DNA from 3 places in the Zhongshania guokunii genome. Region 3 is predicted to be linked to each of the others. Evidence: predicted binding sites of a transcription regulator. Region 3 holds the regulator's gene; each other region holds the start of a gene.

Region 1 (4,207 bases), on a different contig from region 3:
GTATTTGGGGTGGTAGCCAATACATTGGGCAACTAATCAGGTTTTTGAACTATACGTAGTCTTCCCGCCTGTGAATTCCATCACAAAACTAACAGCAAAGATAAGCCGCAAATTTAGATCAAAACGCAGGAAATTCACACGAAATTAATTTCTCGTCGAGACCAAGTAAAATGTACAACATAAAGAGAACTACGCGATCGAAATCTGGAGCAGTGTTTAGCAAGGAGTGCAACGCCGTCAAAAAGGACTCTCAACAGCGCGCAGTAAACTTAGAATCAATCTGAACCGAGTAACGAGGTCTCACGCCCGCCAATTGCTGGACCCATCGCAGGTTCATGCTTAGCACCGCGCAACAGAAATATCTCTACACGCCGATTTCGCGCCCGTCCGTCTGCCGTCTCATTATCGGCAAGCGGCCGGGTCGCCGCATGCGCCATTACACGAAACCGTTCATTGGGTTGGCCACTGGCCGCAATAATACCGCGCAATACCGTGGTCGCCCGAGCAGACGACAAGTCCCAATTGGAGAAATAGCGGTCGGTATGAATCGGCACATCGTCGGTATGTCCTGCAACCACAATCTGACCGTCAATTTCATTGAGTAATGAGCCCATTTTAGCCAAAACCGGCTCAAAACCCGGAGACAAAACAGCACTGCCAGAGGGAAAGGAGCCCCGTTCACGAATACGGATAATGATGACCCGCTCACCGTCGTCGACAACCTCCACCAAACCTTCAGCTATTTCCACCGCGAGATGAGCTTTTACTTTCTCTAAATCATCATTGAGGGCCTCGTCGGCCTCCACTTGCACGAAATCGCGCATTTCGCGAACTGCTTCCTGACGCACCTGATTCTCTACCGTGGGCTTGGGTTGGCCGGGGCTAAACTCCCGAGCAATCATGCTGGTACCTATTGGCGGCTTAAACGCGGGGATTTCACGCTGCACGCCAAAGGCATCCTTCATAGACCCAGACAACTCTTTAAACTTTTGCTTGTCCATTTCTGAGAACGAAAACAACAACACAAAGAAAGCCAGTAGCAGCGACATTAAATCAGCAAAAGTAAGCACCCACGCCGGTGCGCCAGCGGCCTGTTTTTTTACCGGAGCCTCTTCCACTTAGGCTTCCTCAGACTTAGGTTCTACTTCGCGTTTATTGTCCGGTAGGTAGGTTTGCAGTAATGATTCAAGTACGCGAGGGTTAATACCCTCTTGAATACCGTCCACCGCCTCTAAAATCAAATGCCGATTACGACGCTCTTCAGCAGTACGGAAGGCCATTTTCTCGGCCATGGGCAGGGCAACAACGTTTGCCAATACCGCGCCGTACAAAGTTGTTAACAGCGCTACTGCCATTGCTGGGCCAAGCGCTTTGGGGTCAGACATATTGGACATCATTTGCACTAACCCAACCAAGGTGCCGATCATACCCATGGCCGGTGCCGATTCACCAAAACCTTTAAATACGGCCTCGCCCATTTCATGGCGCTCAATAGTTTGGTTAATCTCTTTATTTAATACGCGACGAACAAACTCAGGGTCGTGACCATCTATGGCCATTTGCACGCCCTTGTTTAAAAACTCATTGCTAATTTCCAGAGATTCTAAACCCAGCAAGCCTTCTTTACGGGCCACCCCCGCCATCGACATACACTCGGCAATGAGGTCTTCGGAACTGGTTGGCTTGTGCACAAACGCCCGCGACGCTACTTTAAAGGCGCCCAGCGTTTGATCTAAAGGGAATTTAACCAAGTTAGCCAGCAAACCGCCGCCAACAACAATCAACAGGCTCGGCGTATCAATAAAGCCGCTAGCGCTCCCACCCAGCACAATCGCGGTAACAATAACCCCGAGCGCGCCCAACATGCCTAATAACGTTGCTATGTCCAAAGAAAACTCCGCCTATCTCTGTCACTAACTCTGCAAAACGGCCTATCGCCTGCGGCTAACAGCCGCCATTTCACCCGTACGTATACACGGTAACGGCAAAGGAGCTTATAACTTTATAGAAGAACAGAATGAGATTCTCATTATTATCGCGCTCTCGACTCACCTACACCCTGAAATTCGGTTGATTGCTACAATATCTCGACGCGCGCCGCTCCGCCATAGCGGATTTCAACGATGCCAAAACTCCACTCGCCCCAGTGCACCATGTTATGCTCATCACCGCCATCAAAGTATAAGACAAGTATCTATGTTGACCACCCGACAATCCGATTTTGGCCGCGGCCCTGCTATTTGGCAGACTCTTGGCAATGGCAGTGAACCCCTGCTGTTTGCCGCCGCCAATGGCTTCCCTATTGGCAGCTACCAAACTTTTCTCAGCCACTTTGCAGATGACTACCGCATCATCGGGCTAGAAAATCGCGGAATGTGGGGCAGCGCCCACCCGCCCAGAAACTTTACCTGGCGCGATCACGCCGACGATCTTATTGCCTTTTTAGACCATCAAGCAGCCCCCCCCCTAATTGCGATGGGCCACTCTATTGGCGGCACCGTACTGGCCTTGGCGGCGGTTAAGCGCCCCGATTTATTCAAGGCCGTACTAATGTTTGACCCGGCAACAATTCCCGGCCGCTTTTTGCATGCGCTGGCAAGCCTTGCTCCCACCCAAGTAATGGGCCGTAGCAAATTGGTTAAACGCACCCAAAATCGCCAGCCACTGTGGCCAAGTCGTCAAGCTTTTATCGACTACCACAGACCCAAAGCCGCATATCGCCAGTTTTCTGAGGCGGCATTTATCGAATATGCCGACGCTGGGCTAATAGAGCAAACAGATGGGCAATTTAAGCTTGCATATAGCAGAGAATGGGAGGCACATAATTTTCTGCACACCTATTCGCCGTGGCAAGCTCTACGGCACATTCAAGTGCCAAGCCTAATCCTGCGCGCGGAACACTCTTATCTACACAAGCCCAAAGAATTCGAAAGCAGGGTAAGGCGACTACCCGCCAACGTCAGCCACCAAGTTATACAAGGCGTTGGCCATATGGCGCTGCAAGAAGATGGCGAACAGGTTGTTGAGCTTAGTCGCGATTGGCTAAGTGCGAACCAGCTGCTAGCCACCTCATAGAATGCGCGTCGCTACTCGACTTTTTTATACTGCGCTGATGGTCAACCTGCTCGGCCAACCGCAAACAAGTCTAGCGCAGGCACGCCAAGCTCAAGACCATGTTGCCCAACACCCCACAGAGCAGTGGCAGACGCTCGGCCTAGGTGGGCATAAAATGGGTTATCGCCATATTCTGCGCCACCCATCTGAAAACCAGCTGCTCACCCGTGAAACCTTAGTGCTAACCGTAAGCCAGCCCGGCGCGCCCAACGCTACTAGCACAACGGTTTTAGAATATCGCGAAAGTAGCACTGGCCAGCCACTCGCTATCACTAAACGTGTCACATCAGCCACGGCAAACCACCAGATGCAAGCCACAGTGGACGAGCAAATATTGGTGGTCAGTCAGCTCAATTCTACGAATAGCCCCCGTAAACACGCCATTCCGCAGCCATTTTATTTACCCGAGGGGCTGCGCCTAGCCCTACTGGGTAAAACCGAGCACGACAGCCCGTTTAACTATTTCAGCTGGAATTTCAGCAGCCAGAAATTTGACCACCTGCAACTGCAAATCCAGCCCTACAATTCACCGGACCACCCCGAGGCTCGCTGGCAAATTCGACGTCATCAACTTGGCGACACCAAGCGCAGCACCCTTATCGTTGCCGATCAATATTTTTATTTCACCGAAGAGCGAAGCACTAGCGGAGGCGACGAAGTCATTATTTCGGACTGCAGCCAAACCTGTGCCCAAGCCGACTTCGAGCCGGCGACCCACGTCTATCGACAGCTCATTGCCTCACCCTACAAAATTACCGACACCGCCCTACGCGGTAAAATTCGCTACCGCTTACAAGGGCTGTCTACCCCGCCGCCCAGCACCTTTGAACAAACCGTTAAACCGCTGACCGACGGCGTAGAAATCCTCGTATGCGACGACTGCGGGGCAGAAGCCCCGCCAGCCCCAGAGACCCTGGCCGTGGCGCTGCAGGCAAACTACTGGCTACCGAGCAGCGAGCCCGTTTTTAAAACTGTGGTCGACGATATCCTTGCCGACAAAGACATCACCACTGCCGCCCGCATGCGCAGGCTCAGCCGCTTTGTGAGTCGGCACATGAACAGCGAAGCCAGCTACTCTGGCTATGCCACCGCG
Region 2 (4,207 bases), on a different contig from region 3:
AGAAGGGGTGAGCTTACGGCAAATGAGTGCGTTAGGGCTGAAATGCCAGCAATCATTTGACTGCTTGCCGCTATTTATCGACGCCTCTGGCATTGAGCCAAATACGCTGCTAGCTGGCGGCCCAGTTGTGCTGGCTGGTTCAGTAATTTGGCAGCAAAGTATGGGCGCTGAAATAGTTGATTTTGTTAAAACGCTGCACGCTAGTGGTCGCCGCATACAATTGCTTCTGGGGGCAAGTGCGCATATGGCCGCCGACGATATTTCTTTTGCTCAATGGATTCAGGCACAAGCACCAGGCTGCGCAGAACTTTGTTATGCCGCTACAGAGGCTGAGTGGTTGTCGGCCATTGCCAATGCCTCCATGCTGATATCGGGGAGGTTTCACCACAGTATTGCCGCAGCCTTTTTAGGTACGCCTTTTGTGGTGTGTGAGAGTAATACGCCGAAAATTGGCGGTTTATTGGAAATGTTGCAAATGCCTGATGCCGCGGTTCCGCAGGGTGATGGCTTAAGCGAACGCCTAATGGCAATGTTAGCCGAACGTGAAAAAGTACCGAGTGGATTTATCCTTAAATCTGAGGTTCGAAATAGCTTGTTAGCCGCTGCGCGGAATAATTTTTCACAGTTTTAGTTAGTGGTAAAGTTCAGTACTAGATTTTTTGGCCGCAAAGCTATTCGAAGTTGTATCCAAAATTCGAAATATCGTCGGCATATAAATTAGAAATTATGTCGACCATATGGCTTGTATATAAGCGCCTGTAATCCTTCTTGCTGTTGCTTGATATGTTTAGTTTTGGTACGTCCAAACTAATCTTTAAGTTCTCTGATATTACCTTTACCTCATTATCGAAGTCTTCATACTTAGCTATGTGATTTGCAATAATTTTACCAGAGCTATTCTGAAAGTATTCAACTTGGCTGCGATATGAGTGTAGTTTAGTAATCCATTCGATTTTTTCGTCCATGAGATTAATAAACTGTTCGAAGCTGTTAAGGGTTTTTGTAGGGGCAACTGGGTGAGATTCTACTAAGTAGTAATAAAGCGAGGCAGTTCGGTCCCATGGGTTGCGTACAAAGCCAAAAAGATCGAGTTTGAGCGACGCTGAGGGCGGTTGGCGCGAGCTATTAATCCTGGCGGGAAGTTGTGATAAAAATTCGTTTGCGGTTTCGTGCTTTGTTGATTGACTTCCCCAATCTGGACGATTTCCATCTAACTGGGTTAGTGCTTGGGTTAATGAGCTCCCGCCTGTTTTGGGTACGTGAACAAATACAAACCCATACTGCTCGTTGATGACCATTGTATCCCCTGTAATACGATCTGGATGAGCGATGTTGCTGTTCAATACGACGTCTAAGTCAATGATTTTATTAGATGTTCTTTTGTGGCGTTATTCTCTATTACTTTTCTAACATATAAAAGTGAAAAAGGACTAAAGTTATCTCCCTCACTGCCGTTAATTGGGTTGAAAGCAAACTACAGTCACTTTGACTGGTGCTTAATCAAAGACTTACGTCTTTATACCGCATAGAGTGGAAAGGAGAATTACCATGGCACTAAGCATCAATACCAACGTTGCCTCTTTGAATGCCCAGCGCAATCTGTCAAAGTCGCAAGAAACCTTGAATACTTCGCTGCAGCGCCTTTCTACTGGTCTGCGTATCAATAGCGCGAAAGACGATGCTGCCGGTCTGGCCATCTCTACCCGCTTCACTACTCAAATCAATGGCTTGAACCAAGCAGTTCGTAATGCCAACGACGGTATTTCACTGGCTCAAACCGGTGAGGCCGCGCTAGACGAAATTACCAACAACCTACAGCGGATTCGTGAGTTGGCGGTGCAGTCTGCTAACGCTACAAACTCTTCTTCGGATCGTGCCGCGCTTAACGCTGAAGTTTCTCAGCGATTAGCGGAAATTGATCGGATTGGTGGTCAGACCAGTTTCAACGGACAAAAAATACTTGACGGCACTTTCGGTAATGCAGCCTTTCAAGTAGGAGCGAACGTCGGTGAAACTATTAATGTTAACCTATCTACTGGTGTGAAAGCATCGCAAATTGGTAGGATCGCTTCGGCAACAGGTACTGTTACTAGCGCCGATTTACCTGCTAGTACCTTATCGATACAAGTGGGCGACGATACTGCCCAACTTGTAGGCGCTTCTACCGCAGGTACGAAATACATAGGCACCGATGTTGTGAATGCCGATTCAGGACAGGATGCATCTAGTGCCTTTGCGAAAGCTGCAGCAATTAATTCTGCGTCCATTCCGGGGTTGACAGCGACAGCGACAACGGAGGCCGCTGAAAATGTGTTTACTAATGTTGTGACAGCAACTGGGGAAACATACGATCTGGCGATAAATGGCACAAATGTTCTTAGTATACCTGAGCAGACAGCAGGACCTTTTACATCTTCAGATGCGATTGATGCGATTAACCAGTACTCAAATCAAACCGGTGTTATCGCTTCAGCTGGACCTAATGCGGGCGGGATAATTTTAACCGCAGCTGATGGTAGTAACATTGCCTTTGATCAAACTCTGGGCGGTGGCCTTGCTGCGGGCGGACTTGCAAGTACCGCATCGGTCTTTGGTGAGGTTTCTTTGACTGCGTCAGAGGCCATTACCGTAACTGGAGGGACGACAATAGGCTTGACTGGTGGCCCCTACAACGTTACTACCGAGACCTTAGATAGTGTAAACGTAAGTACCGTGGACGGTGCGAACGATGCAATATTCCGGGTAGACTCTGCTTTAACATCGATTAGCTCACTACGCAGCGACTTCGGTGCAGTTCAAAACCGCTTCGAGTCTACGATCACTAACCTGCAGACCATCTCTGAGAACCTGTCTGCATCACGTGGTCGGATCTTGGATGCTGACTTTGCGGCAGAAACCGCTAACCTGACTAAGGCGCAGATTCTGCAACAGGCAGGCACCGCGATCTTAGCCCAGGCCAATGCATTACCACAGGCCGCTCTGAGTCTGCTGCAGTAAGTCGCAGCCCGCTAGGACCCGCGCTCCTAAGAGCGCGGGAATTAACGGCCCAGACAGGGAGTTAACGGAAAAGACGACGGGGCCTAAAGGCTCTGTTCGTGTTTCTGATATAACTGTTTGATAGGGTGAGTAGGTTACATTATGGATACGAGCTTATCATTACCATCGGTAGCATCGAGCTACCCTAAGTCGGCGGGCAAAAGTCCTGCGGCGGCGGGAGCAGTTGCTCAAAATTTAAGCCCAGCGGTGAGTACAAATACCGGTGCCGCGAATCAATCTGGCGGCCGGTTTGTGCCGGTGTCAGGCGGCAAGGCTTTGCCGACCACGTCGAATTCTTCCCAGGCGGCGCCAAGTCGCACCGCTGAAAACGCAGCCGCGGCCCGTGGCGAAGAAGCCAAACCGTCCTCTGAGCTGAGCCGTTTAGCGGTGGCCTTGGTGGCGGAGTTTGATTCTACAGACAATATTGAGAAAACCTCGCAAGCGGTGGCTAAACTCAATGAAGTCCTTAAAGACCGTGAGCGCGACCTAGAATTCTCGGTAGATGACACTACCGGCCGGACTATTCTCAAGGTGATTCACGCCGAGTCTGGTGAGGTTATTCGGCAGATACCGCCGGAAGAATTGTTGAATATTGCCCGCACCTTTATTGAAGGCACCGGCAGTTTGATTAAAGATCAGGCTTAATTGGCGCGTAACGTGCATTATTGAGTTTGAGTGGCTAAATCGTTCACGTATTCGCGTGGAAAAGTAACAACAGGCCATGAGGGTTTGTAGGGCATTGATTTTCAGCTCTGCAAAGAATTTGGCTTAGCACCGCAGGTGCAGGAGACAGTATGGCATCGGTAACAGCATCAGGTATTGGATCAGGGCTGGATATCACGAGTATTGTCTCGCAGTTGGTAAATGCGGAGCGCGCCCCCCAGGAAAACCGCTTAGCCTCTAAAGAAGCGCTTATTCAGGCCCGTCTATCGGCCTATGGCTCGCTTAAATCGGCGTTAACCACCTTTCAATCTAGCCTTAGCTCCTTGAAAAACGCGGAAACCTTCACTAAGCGTTCGGCAACCTCTTCTGATACGTCTGTTTTTACTGCAACGAGTACTGATGCGGCTTCTGCCGGAACCTATTCTGTTCAGGTTGAACAGTTGGCGACTAAGCATAAAATTGCTTCTGCTGCTTATGCAGACAGCGCTACGGTTGTGGGTGCCGGTGA
Region 3 (4,207 bases):
GACTCTAGATATCGATCCGAGCCTGGGTAAGCGCTTGTGCGCCGAGATTCCCGCTGATGAAAGCGATTCATTGCAGCGCGAAATTTTAAAAATGCTGCTAATTAAGCAATTGCCGGTAGCGGCTCCGCCAAGTTCTGGCGCCATTTGTTTGGTTGGCCCGCAGGGCGCCGGTAAAACCACTACAATTGCAAAAATTGCGGCGCAGTATGTGTTAAATCATGGCCGCGACGGCATTGCTATACTGACTACCGATGTGGCACGGGTTGGCGCGCAGGAGCAATTGCGAGCTTATGGCCGAATTTTACAAATTCCGGTACACACCGCAGTAGATATCGAAGAGGCAGTTAAAACCTACCGTATTCTGCGCAAGAAGAAATTAGTGCTAATCGACACGGCGGGCATGTCATTTCGCGACAGCAAAGGGATTAGTGAATTGCAGCAACTAACTGCAGCGATGCAGGACGTGCAGGTGTTTGTCACCTTGCCGGCTGACGCTGAAGCCTATGTGCAAAGCGAAATTATCGATGCCTATGCGCCGTTGGCGCCGCAGGGTGCAGTAATTACAAGGATCGACGAGGCCATGCGTTTGGGTGGTGTGATCTCTAACCTAATACAGCACCGCCTACCCGTGGTTTGGTGTGCGAATGGCCCCAAAGTGCCACAAAACCTGTCGGCCGCAGATGGGACTAAACTGGTGAATATGGCCGTGCGCATGGGTCGAGCTTTTGAACTGAAGTGCCGCCCTGGGCAAGAGGTTGCCGAAACCACGCCGGCAGCTTCGCGGCCAGCGGTGAATGTGCCGCCAGCACGCCTTAGTGTGCGGGTTTGAGGCTATACTGGGTTTAGTAAATACTCTGCTGATGGGCTAAAGTGAGTGCTATTGCGTAGAGCAATCTGTGTGGTGAAGGCTTAAGATAAACTGCGGTGATGTACCAAGGGAGAAAGATAATTAAATGAGCGCAGTAAAAGTAATAGCCGTAAGCAGTGGCAAGGGTGGTGTTGGTAAAACCAATGTATCGGTAAACCTCGCTTGCCAGCTGGCGCGTCGCGGTCGGCGAGTGCTGCTGATGGATGCCGATTTGGGCTTGGCTAACGTCGATATCATGCTGGGCTTGCGGCCGAAGTGGAATTTGTCCCATGTGTTAGATGGCAAATGTGCAATTCAAGACATTCTGGTTCCTGGCCCCGTTGGTATTACCATTATTCCGGCCGCATCGGGTATTAAGAAAATGGCGGATTTAGGCGCCGCGCAACATGCCGCAATTGTGCGGTCTTTAAGTGAATTAAACGACGATTACGACGTGTTAATCGTCGATACGGCAGCGGGAATTTCCGACAGCGTAGTGACCTTCTGCCAAGCGAGTCAGTACGTTTTGGTGGTGGTGACCGACGAATTAACCTCCATGGCTGATGCCTATGCGCTGATCAAGGTAATGAATCGTGACGCGGGTATTCGCCGCTTTAAAGTGTTGCGCAATATGGTCGACAGCCAAGATCAAGCGCGCGATGGTTTTGAACGCCTTAACGAGGTGGCTCAGCGCTTTTTAGACGTGAGCTTGGAATACGCGGGTTTTGTGCCCCGCGATCCTTATTTAATTAAAGCTGACTCTCGCCAAAAAGCGGTGAGTGATTTGTATCCCGGCGCGGAATCGTCATTGGCTTTTCGTAAATTGGCCGAAACGGTAGATAAATGGGAGGGGCCAAAGGGCCCGAGCGGCAATATCGAGTTCTTCGTCGATCGTATGTTTAGCTCAGAAGACGCTGCTGAAGTCACCACAGGAGCGGCAATGTGAACGGTCACGCCGCTTATCTTAATGTGCAGAATGGCAGCCGCGAAGATCTGGTGAGCCGTCATGCGCCTTTGGTTAAGCGGATTGCCTACCACCTCGTTAGCCGGTTGCCGGCGAGTGTTGAGGTCGACGATTTGATTCAGGCGGGCATGATTGGTCTGCTCGAAGCCGGTAGTCACTACCAAGCGGATAAAGGCGCCAGTTTTGAAACCTACGCCAGTATCCGTATTCGTGGCTCGATGATCGATCAAATGCGTCAGAGCGGCTGGGCGCCGCGTTCAGTAACTCGCCAACTCCGTGAAATGTCTGAAGCGGTGCGGCGCACTGAGGCTAGATTGGGGCGTGAAGCTGCGCCCGCAGAGGTCGCTGGTGAAATGGGCGTATCCCTTGATGAGTATCACGACCTGCTGCGCGACACCAGTTCGGTGCGCCTGTTTAGTCTCGAGCAGATAGGTGAGAGCGAGCAGGAAGCGGTTGATATTGGCGGCGGCGACGATCGCTACGCGCCCTTAGAAAATATCTTGGAAGAGGATTTTCAGCAGGCCTTGGCCAGCCAAATTAACAATCTGCCCGAGCGCGAAAAACTCGTTATGGCGCTGTATTACGACAGTGGCCTAAACCTCAAGGAAATTGGTGAGGTGATGGAAGTGAGTGAGTCGCGTATTTGTCAGATTCACAGCCAGGCTATCGTGCGCTTAAAAAGTCGGCTTGGCGATTGGACGGCAGCATAATGTTGCGGAGTAGCAATTATGGAGAGTAGCCAGCAGTTCTCTTCTTTAGTCGGCAATTGGTTTAATGGCCTAGGTGAGGCATCGCTACTGGGCTTGGTGCTGAGTGTGGTCGGTATCGGCTTGTTATTGTACGCATTGAAAACACGGCGAACGGCAGTGCTTGATGCACCGCGCCCGCCAAGTGCGGAAGAATTAATTGCGACCCTTGAAAAGAAAATCGAATTGCAAAACTCAGCCATGAGCCTGCTGGGTGAACGGGTCTCGGCCTTGGAGGAGTATTTAGAAATGATCGGCTCCCGCCAGCAGCGGCAAGACGCCGATAAAAAAGACATGCGCTTTTATCAGCAGGCGATCAGCATGGTTGACAAAGGACTCAGCGCCGAAGAACTGGCCCAGCGCTGTGGTATTTCCGCTTCAGAAGCAGATTTGATTACGATGTTGTATCAGAAGACGCATTGAGCTGGCGCCTAATGCTTGATGGGAGACGGGAGGCGCAAAAGATTAAACCGTGCACTGAATTGGATTAGCGTTTTCCGTCTCCCATCAAGCGTTTAGCGATTTACTATCCTGCCTTCCGAGCATCCATCACTGCCTGACTCGCCGCACTCAGCACTGCTTGCAATGAGGCTGTTACCACATCGCGGTGCAGGGCTACGCCGATATAGCGCTGATTATTGATCGACAGGTGCACATAGGCCACGGCCTGTGAGGCGGTGCCGGTGTCCAGCGCGTGTTCGCGGTAGTCGAGCACTTCTACTTTGTCGCCAAACTCCTGCTGCCACGCGTTAGCTAGGGCGCTAATTGCACCGTCGCCATGGCCTTGCAGAGCCACTTCTTGGCCGCGATGCTGAAAACTCAGGCTCAGCTGGTCTTGGCCGTGGTTTTCGGCATTGTTCTGGCTAATGGCAAAGTGGCTTAGCTCGGTATTGCGTGCCGCTTGCAGGTAGTGCTCGTCGAACAGCTCCCAAATTTGCTTGGCGCTGACTTCGCCGGCAATTTCTTCGGCTTTGGCCTGCACTGCGCGGCTGGCGTCGATTTGCAGCCAGCGGGGCAATTGCAGTCCGTAGTCGTTTTCCAGTACCCAGCTCACGCCGCCTTTACCAGACTGGCTGTTAATGCGGATAACCGCTTCGTAGCTACGCCCCAAATCCGCGGGGTCGATTGGCAGGTAAGCAACTTGCCAGTGTTCGTCTTGGCCTTGCTTGGCCAAACACTTGCGAATAGCGTCTTGGTGGCTGCCAGAAAAGGCGGTAAACACCAGTTCACCGGCATAGGGGTGGCGGGGGTGGAGCGGAATGGTAGTGCAGTGCTCGACCACCGCTATAATTTCGTCCATATCAGCCAAGTTCAGCTCTGGATTTACGCCTTGGCTGTACAGGTTCATGGCCATGGTCACAATATCCATATTGCCGGTGCGCTCGCCATTGCCGAGCAGGGTACCTTCAACACGGTCGGCGCCGGCCATCACTGCCAGCTCGCCGGCGGCCACGCCGCAGCCGCGGTCATTGTGGGTGTGTACAGATACGCTAATGTTGTTGCGGAATTGGGTGTGGCGGCAAAACCATTCCACTTGGTCGGCAAATACATTGGGGCTGGTGCACTCCACGGTGGCCGGCAGATTAATAATGATCGGTGCGCCGGTATCCAGCCATTCAGCAATAACGGCGTCACTGACCTCTACCGCAA

What was found. Region 3 encodes FliA, which starts transcription of late flagellar genes. Its sites were predicted from a motif close to TAAAGTTATNNNNNNNNCGGCCGATANCC; they were not measured.
Region 1: a site for FliA is predicted at 1,977-2,005, ahead of pomA (flagellar motor protein PomA). Genes of this name have one in related genera too.
Region 2: a site for FliA is predicted at 1,432-1,460, ahead of AB4876_RS01335 (flagellin N-terminal helical domain-containing protein). Genes of this name have one in related genera too.

Annotation. Positions count from the first base shown of each region.
Region 1 covers NZ_JBFRYA010000013.1:53,391-57,597, forward strand. Annotated here, with positions in the region: gene AB4876_RS14290 (flagellar motor protein MotB) at 276-1,118, opposite strand; gene pomA (flagellar motor protein PomA) at 1,119-1,889, opposite strand; gene AB4876_RS14300 (alpha/beta fold hydrolase) at 2,197-3,075, shown strand; gene AB4876_RS14305 (transglutaminase-like domain-containing protein) at 3,077-4,207, shown strand, end outside.
Region 2 covers NZ_JBFRYA010000001.1:292,081-296,287, forward strand. Annotated here, with positions in the region: gene AB4876_RS01325 (tetratricopeptide repeat protein) at 1-631, shown strand, start outside; gene AB4876_RS01330 (sulfotransferase family 2 domain-containing protein) at 672-1,298, opposite strand; gene AB4876_RS01335 (flagellin N-terminal helical domain-containing protein) at 1,549-2,997, shown strand; gene AB4876_RS01340 (flagellar protein FlaG) at 3,139-3,681, shown strand; gene fliD (flagellar filament capping protein FliD) at 3,831-4,207, shown strand, end outside.
Region 3 covers NZ_JBFRYA010000009.1:92,212-96,418, forward strand. Annotated here, with positions in the region: gene flhF (flagellar biosynthesis GTPase FlhF) at 1-829, shown strand, start outside; gene AB4876_RS11665 (MinD/ParA family protein) at 954-1,793, shown strand; gene AB4876_RS11670 (RNA polymerase sigma factor FliA) at 1,790-2,521, shown strand; gene AB4876_RS11675 (DUF2802 domain-containing protein) at 2,540-2,980, shown strand; gene leuA (2-isopropylmalate synthase) at 3,084-4,207, opposite strand, start outside.